DNA from 4 places in the Dechloromonas sp. HYN0024 genome. Region 2 is predicted to be linked to each of the others. Evidence: predicted binding sites of a transcription regulator. Region 2 holds the regulator's gene; each other region holds the start of a gene.
What was found. The regulator FNR, encoded in region 2, switches genes on or off when oxygen is low (the NO sensors DNR and NnrR bind a similar motif). The targets are predictions, from matches to a motif close to TTGANCTAGNTCAA.
Positions count from the first base shown of each region.

Region 1: HYN24_RS12945 (chaperone NapD) is a predicted target of FNR. The motif match lies at 3,162-3,175, and genes of this name have one in related genera.
Region 3: ccoN (cytochrome-c oxidase, cbb3-type subunit I) is a predicted target of FNR. The motif match lies at 2,952-2,965, and genes of this name have one in related genera.
Region 4: HYN24_RS01970 (thiamine pyrophosphate-dependent enzyme) is a predicted target of FNR. The motif match lies at 2,041-2,054, and genes of this name have one in related genera.

Region 1 covers NZ_CP031842.1:2,692,134-2,696,619, forward strand. The annotation lists gene HYN24_RS12935 (nitrate reductase cytochrome c-type subunit) at 1-245, opposite strand, end outside; gene napA (nitrate reductase catalytic subunit NapA) at 314-2,827, opposite strand; gene HYN24_RS12945 (chaperone NapD) at 2,824-3,084, opposite strand; gene ahpC (alkyl hydroperoxide reductase subunit C) at 3,375-3,938, shown strand; gene ahpF (alkyl hydroperoxide reductase subunit F) at 4,028-4,486, shown strand, end outside.
Region 2 covers NZ_CP031842.1:2,267,632-2,272,117, forward strand. The annotation lists gene HYN24_RS10850 (cation-translocating P-type ATPase) at 1-14, opposite strand, end outside; gene HYN24_RS10855 (universal stress protein) at 11-436, opposite strand; gene HYN24_RS10860 (sulfite exporter TauE/SafE family protein) at 451-1,122, opposite strand; gene hemN (oxygen-independent coproporphyrinogen III oxidase) at 1,178-2,581, opposite strand; gene fnr (fumarate/nitrate reduction transcriptional regulator Fnr) at 2,667-3,413, shown strand; gene HYN24_RS10875 (porin) at 3,536-4,486, opposite strand, start outside.
Region 3 covers NZ_CP031842.1:675,589-680,074, reverse strand. The annotation lists gene ccoP (cytochrome-c oxidase, cbb3-type subunit III) at 1-581, opposite strand, end outside; gene HYN24_RS03260 (cbb3-type cytochrome c oxidase subunit 3) at 596-772, opposite strand; gene ccoO (cytochrome-c oxidase, cbb3-type subunit II) at 778-1,410, opposite strand; gene ccoN (cytochrome-c oxidase, cbb3-type subunit I) at 1,430-2,854, opposite strand; gene ccoS (cbb3-type cytochrome oxidase assembly protein CcoS) at 3,147-3,353, opposite strand; gene HYN24_RS03240 (heavy metal translocating P-type ATPase) at 3,353-4,486, opposite strand, start outside.
Region 4 covers NZ_CP031842.1:391,895-396,380, forward strand. The annotation lists gene aceE (pyruvate dehydrogenase (acetyl-transferring), homodimeric type) at 1-847, opposite strand, end outside; gene HYN24_RS01960 (hypothetical protein) at 1,041-1,337, opposite strand; gene HYN24_RS01965 (cytochrome c oxidase subunit 3 family protein) at 1,340-1,930, opposite strand; gene HYN24_RS01970 (thiamine pyrophosphate-dependent enzyme) at 2,115-3,989, shown strand; gene HYN24_RS01975 (indolepyruvate oxidoreductase subunit beta) at 3,991-4,486, shown strand, end outside.

The DNA of each region.
Region 1 (4,486 bases), 420 kb from region 2:
TTGTTGAAGTTCTGCGTGATGTTGTAACCCTTGATGCTGTGCGGAATCAGCGGCGGCTGTTTCTGGAAGTTGCGCGGAATGACGCTCTGTTCCTTTTCGGGACGGAACATGTCAACCTTCGAATTCCCCTCGATCGACTCGATACCGATCTCATTCACCCGCAGTTCCTGCGCGCTGACGCCTCCAGCTCCCCCGAGGAGCATGCCGGCGGCCAAAGCCAGAGCAGTGATCAATCTCATATTCATTACCTCCGATGAACGGCCGAGGCGCTGCCACCGGCCGCTTTTTCGCTCATTTTTGTCGTTAACCGTCATCAGACCCGAGTGACCTTGACCGCACACTTCTTGTAGTCCGTTTCCTTGGAAATCGGACAGGTGGCATCCAGGGTCAGCTTGTTGACCAGACGACCGGCATCGAAGAAGGGGATGAAGACCAAGCCACGTGGCGGCTTGTTGCGGCCGCGCGTTTCAACCCGGAGCTGGATTTCTCCACGCCGCGAAGCCACCTTGACCTCCATGCCGCGCTGCAGTCCACGCGCCTTGGCATCATCCGGGTGCATGAAAACGACGGCATCCGGGAAAGCCTTGTACAGCTCGGGAACACGGCGGGTCATCGAACCGGTGTGCCAATGCTCAAGGACGCGACCGGTCGACAACCACATGTCGAATTCTTTGTCCGGCGACTCGGCTGGCGGCTGGTAGGGCAGCGCGAAGATCACTGCCTTGCCGTCCTTGTGGCCGTAGAACTTCACGCCCTCACCCTTCTTGACGTAAGAGTCATAACCTTCGCGGAAGCGCCACAGCGTTTCCTTGCCATCGACCACCGGCCAGCGCAGGCCACGCGCCTGGTGGTAGGTATCGAACGGCGCCAGGTCGTGGCCGTGGCCTCGCCCGAAGGCAGCGTATTCCTCGAAGAGCCCCTTCTGAACGTAGAAACCGAAGTGCTTGGACTCGTCGTTATCGAAGCCGGAGGCCGTTTCGCCGACTTTGTACTTGTTCACCACACCATTGGCAAAAAGGGCGTCATACATCGTCTTGCCCTTGAGCTTGGGCGCCTTGGCGAGCAATTCGGCGGGCCAGACCTCCTCCAACTTGAAACGCTTGGAAAACTCCATAACCTGCCAAAGATCGGAGCGTGCCTCGCCCGGGGCCTTGACCTGCTGCCGCCAGAACTGGGTACGCCGCTCGGCATTGCCGTAGGCACCTTCCTTCTCGACCCACATGGCGGTCGGCAGGATGAGGTCGGCCGCCATTGCCGAGACGGTCGGATAGGGGTCGGAGACGACGATGAAGTTCTCCGGCTTGCGCCAGCCCGGATAGAGTTCTTCGTTAATGTTCGGTCCGGCCTGCATGTTGTTGTTGCACTGCTGCCAGTAGAAATTGACCTTGCCGTCCTTGAGCGCCCGGGCCATGGCCACGGCGTGGAAGCCGATCTTGTCGGGGATGGTGCCTTCGGGCAGCCCCCACAACTCTTCCGTGTGCTTGCGATGATCCGGGTTGGTGACGACCATGTCGGCCGGCAAACGATGCGAGAAGGTACCGACCTCCCGTGCCGTACCGCAGGCCGACGGCTGCCCGGTCAGCGAGAAGGGGCTGTTGCCCGGCTCGGAAATCTTGCCGGTCAGCAGGTGGATGTTGTAAACGAGGTTGTTCGCCCAGGTGCCGCGCGTGTGCTGATTGAACCCCATGGTCCAGAATGAAATGACCTTGACCTTGGGATCGGCGTACAACTCGGCCAACGCCTTGAGATCCTTCTCGGCCACGCCGGACAGCTTGGAGACCTTCTCGACGGTGTATTCGGAGACGAATTTCTTGAACTCGTCAAAGGTAATCGGCTCGGACTTTCCGGTATCGCCCTTCGGCTTGCCGTCGGCATCCGGATAACCGTTGCTCGTCGCGTTCTTTTCCAGGGCATGCGTCGGCCGCAGACCGTAGCCGATGTCGGTGGCGCTCTTCTTGAAATTGATGTTCTTGTCGACGAAAGCCTGATTCACCTTGCCGGTCTGGATAATGTAATTGGCGATGTAATTGAGGATCGCCAGATCCGTCTGCGGCGTGAAGATCATCGGAATATCGGCCAGCTCATACGAGCGGTGCTCGAAGGTCGACAGCACGGCGACCTTGACCCCCTTGTTCGAGAGCTTGCGGTCGGTGATGCGGGTCCACAGGATCGGGTGCATCTCGGCCATGTTGGAGCCCCACAACACGAAGGCATCGGCATGCTCGATGTCGTCGTAGCAACCCATCGGCTCGTCGATACCAAAAGTGCGCATGAAACCGGCAACCGCCGAAGCCATGCAGTGACGGGCGTTGGGATCGAGGTTATTGGTGCGGAAACCGGCCTTCATCAACTTGGCGGCGGCGTAGCCCTCCCAGATCGTCCACTGCCCCGAACCGAACATCGCCAGGCCGTTCGGCCCCTTGGCCTTGAGCGTCGCTTTGGCCTTTTCTTCCATGATGTCGAAAGCCTGTTTCCAGGAAATCGGCGCAAAATCACCGTTCTTGTCGAACTTGCCGCCCTTCATGCGCAGCATCGGCGTCTTCAGACGATCCGCGCCGTACATGATCTTCGACAGGAAATAGCCCTTGATACAGTTGAGGCCTCGATTGACCGGCGCATCAGGGTCGCCCTGCGTCGCCACGACACGCCCTTCCTGGGTTCCGACCAGAACGCCACAACCCGTTCCGCAAAAGCGGCAGGCTGCCTTGTCCCAGCGAATCTCGTCCTTCCCCTGCGCCACGGCCGTACCGGACGCCGACAAACCTGCTGCCGACATGGCCGCTGCTGCTGCATTGGCCTTGATGAAATCGCGTCGATTGAGCTTCACGCCTCTACCTCCTCGGTATCTACTGATTCGTCGTCGCTGAATTGATAAACCATGGCCACCGATGCGACGCCGGGAACGCCATGTAAGGCCACATATTTGTCAGCGGCCGAATTGGTATCGTCGTCCTCGAGCGTGACGACCACCTTCCCCTCCGCACTCCGGGCGTGAATTTCCACCCCGGCCATCCGGAGAAGCGCCGCACAGGCCTCATCGAGGCGCTCCGGGGCGATATAAATAATGGCGCTGGAAATGTTCATCCGGCCGACCTCCTCAAGCTTCGGTAGCCCAATGCAACCGTGGACAGCAGTGTTCCCGATAGCACCGTGCCATGAATTTGATGCGCATCAAATTCACAGCCAAGGATCATTCTTGCCTAGTACCAATGGCGTATTTGACTAGTTCCATTTAGCTAGACAGGCCCGACTGAGCCGCAAGGAACCCATGCAAGAACGCTATCGATTTTATTTAAGCAATCAATTGGATCAATTTTTGCACCCTGCCTACCATTCACTCCGTACCTATCACTCAACCCACTCAGGAGAAACTCATGTCGCTCATCAACACCCAAGTTCAGCCTTTCAAGGCACAGGCCTTCCACAATGGCAAGTTCGTCGAAGTCACCGAAGCCAACCTGAAGGGCAAGTGGTCCGTCGTGATCTTCATGCCGGCTGCCTTCACCTTCAACTGCCCGACGGAAATCGAAGATGCCGCCAACAACTACGGCGAATTTCAGAATGCTGGCGCCGAGGTATACATCGTCACCACCGACACCCACTTCTCGCACAAGGTCTGGCACGAGACCTCGCCGGCCGTGAGCAAGGCCCGCTTCCCGCTCGTCGGCGATCCGACCCATCAGCTGACCCGCGCCTTCGATGTGCATATCGACGAAGCAGGCCTGGCCCTGCGCGGCACTTTCGTGATCAATCCGGACGGCGTCATCAAGACCCTGGAAGTGCACGACAACGCCATCGCCCGTGATGTCTCGGAAACCCTCCGCAAGCTGAAGGCGGCGCAATACGTTGCCAGCCACCCGAACGAAGTCTGCCCGGCCAAATGGAAGGAAGGCGAAGCCACCCTGGCTCCGTCGCTCGATCTGGTCGGCAAAATCTGATTAGTTTTTAGTTATTGGTCGTTAGTTGCCAGCGCTGCCTGCTGATGACTAGCGATCAATGCCTAGCAACTCGCAACAGGGAAAACACCATGCTCGACAACAATATCAAGGTCCAGCTCTCGGCCTATCTCGACAAGCTGCAATATCCGATCGAGCTCGTCGCCTCGCTCGACGACAGCGCCAAGGCACAGGAAATGCGCGACTTGCTGACAGATATTGTCGCGTTGTCCCCCAAGGTCAGCCTGCGCGAAAACGGCACGGCGTCCTTGCGCCCATCCTTCGCTATTGGCCTGCCCGACGAAACGCCGCGCATCAGCTTTGCCGGCATCCCGATGGGCCATGAATTCACGTCCTTGGTGCTTGCCCTGCTGCAAACAGGCGGCCATCCGCCCAAAGTCGATGCCGCCGTGATCGAGCAGATCAAGGCATTGCCCGGCACATTCCAATTCGAAACCTTCATCTCGCTGTCCTGCCACAACTGTCCGGACGTCGTGCAGGCGCTCAACCTGATGGCCGTGCTCAGCCCCGGCGTGACCAGCACGCTGATC
Region 2 (4,486 bases):
TCGGACTCGGTCATTTGACGAGCAAAACCGGGCAAGGGGTCAGATGCAGGACACGACTGGCCACCGAGCCCATGATCAGCTCGGCCATGCCACCCCGACCGTGCGATCCCATCACGATGAGGTCGCAAGCCAATTCACCGGCCACCCTTGTGATCACTTCGGCCGGCTGGCCAACATGAATGTGCGTCGTATGAAAGCGTCCCGCCGCATTGAGTTTCATTTGCGCCTCGGCCAGATGTTCCTGCCCCTCTTCGAGATAGTAGCCATGCAGCGTCTCCTTGCCGACATGGGCCTGAACCCGTCCGATTGGAATGGGGGCATGGACATGCAGCAGGTGAATCTCTGGCACTTCGCGAAACCAACTGACGTGCGTAATCAAATGGTCTACGGCGCGCAAGGAGCAGGTCGAGCCGTCAACCGGCAAAAGAATTTTCATGATGTACGTCCCGATTAAAGCCAACCTGCCAATCTCAGCCAGCCAATAAATCCATATAGCCCAAAGCCTAGCACCAAGAGGCCGGACGAGATACGTATGACAGCGCGATGCAAAAATTCGTTCAATCGGGCCAGTACCATGCCGGCGAGCAGGAGATTGGGCAGCGTCCCCAGACCGAAAGCCAGCATCATCAGACTGCCACGCGTCGCCGAACCGGCTGTCAGCGCACTGGCCAATGCGCTATACACCAAGCCGCAAGGCAGCCAGCCCCACAGCAAGCCAAGCGGGAACGCCTGGGCAATAGTGCGGGCCGGGATAAAGCGTCGGGTCAGCGGTTGCAGATGACGCCAGAGTTTTTGTCCGATTCGTTCGGTAAAGGCCAGCGCACGGGTGATGCCGAGCAGATACAGCCCGAGCGCAACGAGCATCAGGTTGGCGACAAAATAGAGGAACAGCCGGGCCGGAACCTGCCCCTCCAGCCCCATGCTGGCGGCACCCAGAGCACCGGCGATGGCACCTGCCACGGCATAGGACAGGATGCGCCCGCCGTTGTAGGCAAGGTGCATCGACCAGCGGGCGGTGGCACCCATCGACAGGGCTCCGACGATGCCGCCACACATGCCGACGCAATGGGTGCCGCCGAGCAGGCCAACGAGAAAAAGGGCAAGGAAGCCGGAATCAGGCATCGGGCGGAATCAGGCAAAGCGAGGCGAGCAGTGTACACCGCTCGCCCGCCACCGATCAGATAACCTTCGAGTACGTCGCCCGCTGACGCCCGGCCCGCAGATAGCGGTCGAAAACCATCGAAATGATGCGCACGAGGAGGCGACCCGGCGGCAGGACGGTAATCCATTCGCGGTCAATCTTGAGCAGGCCGGCTCGCTCCATTTCCTTCATGTCGTCCAGTTCGGCCTCAAAATACTTGCGGAAGTCGATCAGGTGGGCACTTTCAATGCTTTCGATAGACAGTTCGAAATGACACATCAGTGCCTGGATGATGGAACGGCGCAGGATATCGTCAGCCGTCAGCTCAATGCCGCGGAACACCGGCAGCGAACCGGTATCGATGGCATCGTAGTATTCGTCGGCAGTCTTGACGTTCTGGTAGTAGCTCGGTCCGACCTTGCTGATCGACGAAATGCCGAAAGACAGCATGTCGCAGTCGGCGTAGGTCGAATAGCCCTGAAAATTGCGATGCAGGCGGCCCTGACGCTGAGCCACGGCAAGTTCGTCATCCGGCTTGGCGAAGTGATCCATGCCAATGAAGACATAACCGTTATCAGTCAGCTTCTTGATGGCCAGCGCCAGAATCTGCAGCTTGGTATCGGCCGACGGCAGGTCGGCATCATTGATCCGGCGCTGCGGCTTGAACATGCTTGGCATGTGGGCGTAGTTGTAGATCGACAGGCGATCCGGGTCCATCGCCAGAACCCGTTCGATGGTCCGGTTGAAACCCATGACGGTCTGGTGCGGCAGACCGTAGATCAGGTCAACCGAAACCGACTTGAAGCCATTGGCGCGCGCATCGCGGATCACGCTGTAGGTTTCTTCCTCGCTCTGGACACGATTGACCGCGACCTGAACGCGCTCGTCGAAATCCTGAACACCGACGCTCATCCGATTGAAGCCGAGTTCGCCGAGCAGGGCAACAGTCGCCGTATCGACCTTGCGCGGGTCGACTTCGATCGAATATTCGCCGCCATCCAGCAGCTTGAAATGCTTGCGCGTCTCGCCCATGAGCTGTCGCATTTCGTCATGCGACAGGAAAGTCGGCGTACCGCCGCCCCAATGCAACTGGATGACCTCGTGCTCGCCATCGCGACCTTCCAGCGCCGCCGCCTGCATATCCAGCTCCTTGGCCAGATATTTCAGATATTTGCCGCTGCGCCCATGATCCTTGGTAATGATCTTGTTACACGCACAGTAGTAGCAAATGGTGTTGCAGAAAGGGATGTGGAAGTATAATGAGAGCGGTCGACTAATCCCGCCGATGTTGCGTTTGCCCAGCCACAGGTTGGCGGCCTCGGCATCAAAGGCTTCAACGAAGCGGTCGGCCGTCGGATAAGACGTGTAACGTGGACCGTTGACGTCAAAACGGCGAATGATCTGGGGATCGAAGACGAGGTTTTCGGTTGCGAAATTCATTGGGCCAGCCAAAAAAAGTAGGTCTGATTATGTTCGGAAGGTTCGAATTTATGGTTGACATGGATCAAGCGAACGCAGGTTGCGAATGCCTCAAACACACCCGTTAAATCAAGAAGTCACGCTGTCGGTCATCAAGACGGCATGCTCCAATTGTAACCTGCGCGAGCTATGCCTGCCGCTTGGCCTTAGCCTCGAGGAGCTGGAAAAGCTCGACGACATGGTGTCGACCCGGCGCCGGATCAAGCGCGGCGACCATCTCTACCGGGCCGGCGAGGCTTTCGACGCCATCTACGCCATCCGCAGCGGCTTTTTCAAGACCGACGTGCTGCTCGAAGACGGCCGCGACCAGGTAACAGGGTTCCAGATGGCCGGCGAACTGCTCGGCCTTGACGGCATCAGCACCGAACACCACACCTGCAACGCCATTGCCCTGGAAGACAGCGAGATCTGCGCTATTCCCTTTTCGCGGCTCGAAGGACTGTCGCGGGAAATCCACACGTTGCAGCACCATTTCCACAAGGTCATGAGCCGCGAAATCGTCCGCGACCACGGCGTCATGATGCTGCTCGGCACAATGCGTGCTGAAGAGCGACTGGCCGCCTTTCTGCTCAACCTTTCACAACGCTTTACCGCACGCGGCTTCTCGCATGCCGAGTTCTACCTGCGCATGACGCGCGAGGAAATCGGCAGCTATCTCGGCCTCAAGCTGGAAACGGTGTCGCGCGCTTTCTCCCGCTTCCAGGAAGAAGGCCACATCGCCGTCCAGCAGAAACACATCCGGATTCTCAACGTGAACGGGCTCAAGGCCCTGATGAATCACCGGGCGGTCTGAGCAAGACAAAAAATGGGGCACCCCGAAGGGTGCCCCAAACAGATGTAATGAAGACATCTGACGCAAGATTCCTGCTCCCGGACGACTCACAATAACGCAAGGCGTCCGGGCAATTCGATTGCTTAGAACGAGTGCTTCATACCCATCGCCAGGCCGTTGACGCCAACGCCCGCGACGATATTGTTACCAATGGAGTAACCTGCAGCGCTGTCGTTCTTGATATGCGCGTAGTCAGCGTACAGTTCAGTGCGCTTGGACAGGGCGTAGCGTGCGCCGACGCCGATTTTCCATGCATCGGCGTTGGACACGGTCTTGTCCTTGACCTGACCGAACGAACCCAGCACGGAGAACTTGCCGAGCGGCACCGTGGCGCCGACGAACCAGTTGCGGCGATCATATCTCTGACCAGCAGGAACGCCCAGGAGAGGACCCACTGCGTTGCCGCCGATGAACGAGTTTACATCACCCTTGATGACGTCGTAGACGCCGCTGACCTTCACTGCGCCAAAGTCGTATGAAGCGCCAGTGGTTGCAACATAGAGGCGGTCTTTGTCATAACCAACAGCACGTGTGGTTTCGTAGTCAAGATCGATGCTCAGCGGGCCATTCGCATAAATCAGGTTGGCGGACAACAAGCGGTCGTCACCGTTATTGCCGCGGGTAGGCGCGGTCATCGGCGAGTGGACGGTGTTCAGGCTGCCTTCGGCGCCCTGCGTATTGGTGGCTGTAGCAAGGATCACCGTGAAGCCGGCAAAGGCAGGCGAGATGTAGGCCAGCGCATTAGCCGCGCGGTCGTACTGAGTGGTCATCGACGTCAGGCTGCCGATCGAGTAGTTGCCGAACGGATTGTACTTGCCGTAGATGCCGTAACGAATACCATCCAGGTAGCCGGCGACTACCGTACCGAATCCGCCGGTCAGGCCAACGTACTGGTGGCCTGCCGTCGACAGACCGGTGCTGGTGTCCGGGCTGATGCGATATTGCAGGTCGAACAGGGCTTTCGTGCCATTACCCAAATCCTCGACACCCTTGAAACCGATGTAGCTCAGAGAAGAAGAGCTCTGCAGGCTGTA
Region 3 (4,486 bases), 1.6 Mb from region 2:
GAATCGGCACCCAGTTGCTCGTGCGGCGGCATGACGCCCATACGACCATTGGCAATGGTTTCCTTGATCTGTTCCGGCTCACCACCAAATTGCCAGTCGGAGTCGGTCAGGTTCGGGAAGCCCTTGGCACCACGGGCATCAGCACCGTGACACTGCATGCAGTAGGTCAGGAACAGGCGCTTGCCCATTTCCATGGCCTGCTTGTCGGCAGCAACCGCCTGGAGATCCATGGCCATGTACTTGTCGAACAGCGGCTTGACGGTGGCATCCATCTTTTCAACTTCAGCCTTGTGTTGACCACCAGACGTCCAGCCCAGCATGCCCTTGTTGTTACCCAGACCCGGATACAGGGCCAGATAGACAAAACCAAAGATGATGGTGATGATGAACATCCAGCTCCACCAACGCGGCATCGGATTGTTGTATTCCTCAAGGGTTTCATCCCAGACATGACCCATGGTCTTGCCCGGCGTGAAGGTTGCCTTGCTCTGCATGAAGAGAAGGATTGCGCAGGCAAGAATACTGCCCACCACAATCACAATCACGTACATGTTCCAGAATTCGCTAACGAAATCGCTCATTTGCTTTCCTTTTTTCAGCGAGGGCGCGAAGTATCGGACATCGCGCCCTGATCATCGTGTTCTGCGAACGGCAAGTTGGCAGCTTCCTCAAAGCCCTTCTGGCTGCTCTTGCTGTAAGCCCATCCGATGATTGCCAGGAAGCAAAGCAACCCGACAACCGTCACAATGGAACGCAGATCGTTGATGTCCATGGCTATTACTTGACGTTCTTCAATGCAGTACCCATGCCCTGCAGGTACGCAATCAGAACATCCATTTCGGTCTGTTCACCGATAGCAGCCTTGGCACCCTTGATTTCCTCTTCCGTATAGGTGGGGATACCGCGGGCGTTCGCATAAACGCGCATAATCTGCATCTTCTTCTCGATGTCAGCACCGACGGTGTCCTTGGCCTTGTTGCTTGCCAGGAAGGCAAATGCCGGCATGTTGGACTCGGGCACCACATCGCGAGGATTCATCAGGTGAGCGCGCTGCCATTCGTCAGAGTAACGGCCACCGACGCGATGCAGATCCGGACCGGTACGCTTCGAACCCCACTGGAACGGATGGTCATAGACATACTCGCCAGCGACGGAGTAATGGCCATAACGCTCGGTTTCAGCACGGAACGGACGAATCATCTGCGAGTGGCACAGGAAGCAGCCTTCGCGGATATAAACGTCACGACCGGCCAGACGAACGGCTTCGTAAGGTTTGACACCTTCAACCGGGGTCGTGGTCGACTTTTGGAAGAAGAGCGGAACGATTTCGAGCAGACCGCCCCAAATCACGGTTAGCAGCGTCAGGACGATGAGCAGGCCAACGCTTTTTTCAATATGCTCGTGCTTGATCATTATTATCTCCCCCTAATCAGGCGTGATGAGCGACAGGAACGTTCACCGTGGTATCAGCAGTCTTGCCGCCAGCCATGGTCTTGAACATGTTGTATGCCATGAGGAGCATGCCCGACAGGAACAGAACGCCACCCAGCCAGCGGATCGCCCAGAACGGGTAGGAACCCTTGACCGACTCGACGAAACTGTAAGCCAGCGTACCGTCAGCGTTAACCGCACGCCACATCAGGCCCTGCATCACACCGGCAATCCACATCGAAGCGATGTAAAGAACGGTGCCGATGGTAGCGATCCAGAAGTGGGTCGTGACCAGCTTGGTGCTATACATTTCGGTCTTGCCGAAGAGGCGCGGGATCAGGTAGTACATGGCACCGATCGACACCATGGCAACCCAGCCGAGAGCACCGGAGTGCACGTGACCGACGGTCCAGTCCGTGTAATGCGACAGGGCATTAACGGTCTTGATCGACATCATCGGGCCTTCGAACGTGGACATACCGTAGAAGGACAGCGAGGTGATCAGGAACTTCAGGATAGGATCGTCACGCAGCTTATTCCAGGCACCCGACAGGGTCATGATGCCGTTGATCATGCCACCCCAGGACGGAGCCAGCAGAATCAGGGAGAACACCATACCGACAGACTGGGTCCAGTCCGGCAGGGCGGTGTAGTGCAGGTGGTGCGGGCCCGCCCACATGTACGTGAAGATCAGCGCCCAGAAGTGGACGACCGACAGGCGATACGAATACACCGGACGACCAGCCTGCTTCGGTACGAAGTAGTACATGATGCCAAGGAAGCCAGCAGTCAGGAAGAAGCCCACGGCGTTGTGACCATACCACCACTGGATCATCGCGTCCTGGACACCAGCGTAAGCCGAGTAGGACTTGGTCAGCGAAACCGGCATGGCGGCGCTGTTCACCAGATGCAGCAGGGCAACGGTCAGAATCATGGCGCCGAAGAACCAGTTGGCGACATAAATATGCGACACCTTGCGCTTGGCGATGGTACCGAAGAAGACCAGAGCGTAAGACACCCAGACCAGCGTGATCAGGATATCGATCGGCCACTCCAGCTCGGCATATTCCTTACCGGAGGTGATACCCAGCGGCAAAGTGATGGCAGCGAGAAGAATGACGATTTGCCAGCCCCAGAAAGTAAAGGGAACCAGCGGACCGCCCCAAAGACGCGTACAGCAGGTGCGCTGAACGCACCAGTAAGACGTTGCGAACAAGGCGCAGCCACCAAACGCAAAAATAACCGCGTTGGTATGCAACGGACGCAGACGGCCAAAATGCAGGAAGCCAATATTCAGCTCCGGCCAGACCAGCTGCGCAGCAATGATGACACCGACCAGCATGCCAACAATGCCCCAGATGACGGTCATAACGGTGAATTGCCGTACGACCTTATCGTTATATGTGGTTTGCGTTCCAGACATGAACCCACCCTCTCGTAAAAAAAAAACGGAATGCCCACCTCCCTGAACCCAAGGGGACACATAGAAAGCGATGGTATTCTAGTTCAGGCTGAGCGTTTTGACCTAGATCAACCTACCGATTATCTAAGGGCAGTAGTTCAAAATATCTAGGCGAAGAAAAGGGCTGAAAAACGCAGACAAAAAAAGGGTGCGTCGTAACGCACCCCAACCCCAACAGAGAATTGCTGTGAAGCATCGCGCTCCACAATGGGGCCATTCTGCCAAGCGTCTATCCCGCTAACGTTGACACAGGTCAAACATTGTCGGGTTTGTTGGTATCCACGACCTCTCCGCCCGCCTTTGCCTGATTGCGCTTCAACGGATCCTCGTCCATCAGGACGCGAAAGCCCGGCCCTTCGAGATCATCGAACTGGCCGCTGCGGACCGACCACCAGAACGCAACGGCAATTCCGAAGACCAGAATGACCGATACCGGGATAAGCAGATAGACACTTTCCATCAATCGATCTCCAGGCGCTGAATGCGCAGTGAATTGAGGACCACCAGCAAAGAACTGGCCGACATGCCGATGCCGGCAATCCATGGCGTAACAAAACCGGCAATGGCCAGCGGCAGGGCAACGAAATTGTAGGCGAAGGACCACCAGAGATTCTGGCGGATCACGCGCAGGGTTTTTCTCGCCCGCCGCAAGCCGTAACGCAGATGATCCAGGTTTTCCGAGAGCAGGATGAAATCAGACTGGGTTCGTGCCAACTGTGCGCCACCGCCCATCGCCACCGACACCTGCGCCTGAGCGAGCACCGGGGCATCGTTGACGCCATCACCGAGCATCGCCACGATGGCGCCCGCCGATTGCAGGCCGGTTACGCAATCGTGCTTGCCCTGCGGGGTCACGCCGGCCCGAACATCGGCGATGCCGAGTTGGTCGGCCACGCGATGAGCTACCGCCGGAGCATCGCCGGTTAACAGAATTACCTGCTTTCCGGACGCCCGGAGTTCGGCGATCAGCGCCGCCGACTCCGGCCGCAGCTCATCACCAATCCGGAACAGCGCCAGGCAACCCGTTTCATCGGCCAGAGCAACGACGGTATCGCCGCTTTCCAGCCAGTCGCCGGCTGCCGCCGGCAAATTTTCTGCACTCAGCGCCAACGCATAGTCAGGTCGTCCGATCCGGCAACGACGTCCGTCGACCAGCGCCTCGATACCCTGACCCGGTTCGCTGATCACCGCCGATGTTTCCGGCAACTGGGCACCGGCCGCCTGGCGCAGCGCCGTCGCCACTGGATGCTCGGAAGCCTGCTCCAGAGCTGCCGCCATGGCCAGGCAGGCATCTCGATGCAACCCGGCAACCGGCAGTACATCAACGAGATGCATCTGTCCGGTAGTCAAGGTGCCTGTTTTGTCGAATACGAAATGGGTCGCCCGCGCCAGGGTTTCAATGGCATGACCGCGCGTCACCAGCAAGCCGTCCCGGGCCAGCGCACCTGCCGAAACGGTCAGCGCAATCGGCGTCGCCAGCGAAAGAGCACAGGGGCAGGTAACCACCAGCACCGAAACAGTGATCCACAAGGCTTTCGCCGGATCGACGAAATACCAGCCAACCGCCACAAGAATAGCCACCGCCAGCAGAAC
Region 4 (4,486 bases), 1.4 Mb from region 2:
CGAGTTCCTGGATGATCTTGCCGTTGCCGCGCACCGGGCCGTCAAGGCGCTGCAGGTTGCAGTTGATGACGAAAATCAGGTTGTCGAGCTTTTCGCGCCCGGCCATACCGATGGCGCCGAGCGATTCGACTTCGTCGGTCTCGCCGTCGCCGAGGAAGGCCCAGACCTTGCGATCATTGGCCTTGGCCAGTCCGCGCGAGTCGAGGTACTTCATGAAGCGGGCCTGATAGATGGCCTGGATCGGGCCGAGGCCCATGGAAACGGTCGGGAACTGCCAGAAGTCCGGCATCAGCCACGGATGCGGGTAGGACGAAATGCCCTTGCCGTCGGTTTCCTGACGGAAATTGTCCATCTGCTCTTCGCTCAGGCGGCCGAGCATGAAGGCGCGTGAATAGACGCCCGGTACGGAATGGCCCTGGAAGAAGATGAGGTCGCCACCGGAGGGGTCGTTGATGCTGCGCCAGAAATGCGAAAAGCCTACGTCGTAGAGCGCGGCGGCCGAAGCGAAGGAGGCAATGTGGCCGCCGACGTTGGTGTCCTTGTTGGCGCGCACGACCATGGCCATGGCGTTCCAGCGGATGTAGCTGTGAATCTTGATTTCCATGTCGGCGTTGCCCGGGTACTTGGGCTGCTGATCGGCCGGAATGGTGTTGATGTATTCGGTGTTGGCCGAGTAGGGCAGATCAATGCCGTCTTCGCGGGCTTGTCCGATCAGCTTCTCGATCAGGTAATGGGCGCGGTCAGCGCCTTCCTGGGTGATGACGCCTTCCAGAGCGTCTATCCATTCCTTGGTTTCCTGCGGATCGACGTCGGCGGGGTCAGGCAAATTATTCGGTTGTTCGGCCATGGTTTGTCTCCTGGATTGAATGTCATTCTGTTTTGCCTGTTGAGCAAAACAACTTTAGCTGGTTCCTGCGTGCTTCGCGAGTCCGTACTTTCCCTTAGTCACGTTTCGCATTGTAAAAACAAAATTCACATCGTGCAATAGGGGTAAACGCGTACCGCGCCTTTTGAACAAAATTAAAACCGGTCAGGTGCGCTTAGAGCGTGGCCCAGCGGGCCAGCGTGCCGCCGAAAAAGGCGGTGGCGATCAGGGCGATCGGGGCAAGGGCGATGAATGTTCTGAGGATGCCGGCGATAAACGGGTGGGCAACTGGCGATTCGAGGAAGCAACGGGCCACCAGCGCCCCCTTGATCCAGATGATGGCGGCGACCAGCAGCGGCAGCCAGGGAGCAGCGCGGAACCATTCGCTGAGACCGAGGCTGGCCAGCGTCAGGCCGACCAGCGTAAGCCAGGCGGCGGTCAGGCGGGAGAAGTGGTCGGTTTTGGTGTTCATGCTCAGGCCAGCACGTAAAACATCGGGAAGATGACCAGCCAGATGATGTCGGTGGCGTGCCAGTAGCAGGCCAGGGCTTCCAGCCCGGCATGGTCGTCCGATGAATAACCGCGAAAACTCAGCCGGGCAAGCACCCAGAGGATGCCAAGAATGCCCCAGGTGGCGTGTACGAGATGGGTGAACGTCAGGTAGTAGTAGACCGTGAAAAAAATCCCCGATTCGCCGTTGATGCCGTTGGCCAGGTTCCAGCTGATTTCGAGTGCCTTGGTCAGGGGGTAGCCCAGGGCGACGGCGAGGCCCCTGACAAGCCAGATGATGGCGGCCCGATGCTGGTCCTGGCGGATGGCGTTCACCGAACAGGCAATGAAATAGCTGCTGGTGATCATGAGCAGGGTGATCACGGTGCCGGCGGTCACCGAAAGGCGTTGTGCTCCGTCGTGGAAAGCCTCGGGAAAATGTGCACGGGCGATGAAGTAAACCGCAAAGAGCACCGAGAACTCGACGAACTCGCAGCTAATGCCGGCCCAGATTCCCTTGTTGCCGGGAATTCGGAAGCGGGGCACTGGTACCGCGAGGGGGGTGGTAGTGGTCATGGCGGGTATCCGGGAGAGTGGCCATTGTTCCGGGGCTGGTCGGGGCGGGCTTTGATATCCATCAGCATCCGGCAAATAACAATACGACACGAAAAATATTGTCAATCGAGTTGCGCTGTATCAAATTGGCTTTCGGGGCCACCTTTAAAATCGACCGTCTCGTTTAATTGATTTAGGAGTCGACATGGCGGCAGTCATGCCTGTACCGGCAGCAAGCCGGGTCCTGATGTCCGGTAATGAAGCGGTCGCCCGCGCCGTATGGGAGGCTGGCGTCAAGGTCGCCGCTGCTTATCCCGGTACGCCGTCTACTGAAATGCTGGAAGTCATTTCCACCTACCCGGATCTCTATGCCGAGTGGTCGGTCAATGAAAAGGTCTCGCTGGAGGTTGCCATTGGCTGCGCCTACGCTGGTTCGCGCGCCTTTTGCTGCATGAAGCACGTCGGCATGAACGTCGCCTCCGACGCGTTGATGACCCTGACCCTGACGGGTGTGGTCGGCGGCCTGGTCATCGCCATTGCTGACGACGTCGGCCTGTCGTCATCGCAGAATGAGCAGGACTCGCGCTACTGGGGCCGCTTCGCCCACGTGCCGGTGCTCGAGCCGGCGGATTCGCAGGAAGCCTACGCGATGACCCTGTATGGCTACGCGTTGTCGGAAAAACTCCAGGTGCCGGTCATCCTGCGCATGACGACGCGCATCAACCACGTCAAGTCACTGGTCACCGTCGGCGAGCGCGGTGAGCATGTCGGTGCCGGCTTCACCAAGGAGCCGGCACGCTTCGTGATGGTGCCGGGCAATGCCGGCAAGCGCATTCCGCTGATGTTTGCCCGCGAGATCAAGTTGCGCGAACTGGCCGAAACGTCAGAACTGAACTTCATCGAAGACGGTCCGGACAAACGCGTCGGCTTCATCGCCTCCGGTCCGGCCTACATGCACGTCAAGGAATCCTTCCCCAATGCGCCGGTACTGAAGCTCGGTTTTTCCAGCCCGGTGCCTTTCGATAAATGCCGCGAACTGGCCGCCATGGTTGATCAGGTCGTGGTCGTCGAGGAAGTCGAGCCGCTGGTTGAAACCGAACTGAAGGCACAGGGCTTGAAGGTCATTGGCAAGGAAATTCTGCCGCTGCAGGGCGAGTTGTCGCCGAATGTCCTGAAACCGGCCATCGCCCGATTGCTCGGTGAGCCAATGCCGGAAACGACGACATTCGCGCCGATGCAGGTTTTCCCGCGGCCGCCGACGATGTGCGTGGCCTGCCCGCACCTGGGCGTCTATTACACGCTGTCGCAGGTCCGTAACCTCAATATTTCCGGTGACATCGGCTGCTACACGCTGGGCGCCGGACATCCGTGGAACGCCCTGGATACCTGCGTCTCGATGGGGGCCTCGATGGGCGTCGCGCTGGGCATGGACAAGGGACGCGGCGAGGCCGACAAGGACAAGCGCATCGTCGCCGTGATCGGCGATTCGACCTTCCTGCACATGGGCATGCAGGGGCTGCTCGACATGGTGTACAACAAGGGCAATGTCACGGTCCTGCTGCTCGATAACCGCGCCGTCGGGATGACCGGTGGCCAGAACAATCCGGGCAATGGTTATGGCATCCACGGCGAGGAGGCTCCGCGCATTGATTTCGCCAGGCTGGTCTCGGCGCTGGGCGTCAAGGATGAGCGCATTCACAAGGTCAATCCTTATGAGTTGCCGGTACTCTTCAAGACCATTCGCGATGAGGTGAAGGTCCCCGATGTTTCGGTCATCATCACCGACCAGCCCTGCGTTCTGGTCAAGGATTACCACAAGCTCAAGCCGTTCGAGGTTATGGATGACAAGTGCACCGGCTGCGGCAACTGTATCGATGTCGGTTGTCCGGCCATTCACGTGACGAGCCGCGGCAAGGAGGTCAAGCCGAGCGGGCGCGAGGTCGATCTGGCTTTTGTCCGGATCGAAACGTCGGTGTGTACCGGTTGCGGCCTGTGCGTCCAGCCATGTGCGCCAAAGGCCATCGTGCACCATATGGCGACTTCGCCGATCAATCTGGTGACCAAGGGATGTGAGGCCTGAGATGAGTGAAAACACCAATATTCTCGTCGTCGGCATCGGTGGTCAGGGTGTCATGACGGCGACCGAGATTCTGGCGGAAGCCGCCATCGCGCTCGGTCACGACGCCAAGAAAACGGAAGTCGCCGGCATGGCGCAGCGCGGCGGGGTCGTTTCCTCTCACCTACGTTTCGGTCAGCGGGTTTTGTCGCCGCAGATCACGCCGGGTACGGCTGACGTCCTGCTCGGCTTCGAATCGGCCGAGGCGATGCGCTGGCAGCACATGCTCAGGCCGGGTGGTATCACCCTGATGAACACCGCCCGACTGGTGCCGCCGGTGGTTGAGCTGGGCCTCTTTGATTACCCGGAAGATCCGCTGGCTGAAATCAAAAAATGCGGCAACAAGGTCGTCGCCTTCGATGCCACCTCGATTGCCCAGGGCCTTGGCGACATTCGGCTAGGCAACACCGTCATGCTCGGTGCCATCGCCGATCACTTGCCGTTCGGCGCCGAAACCCTGC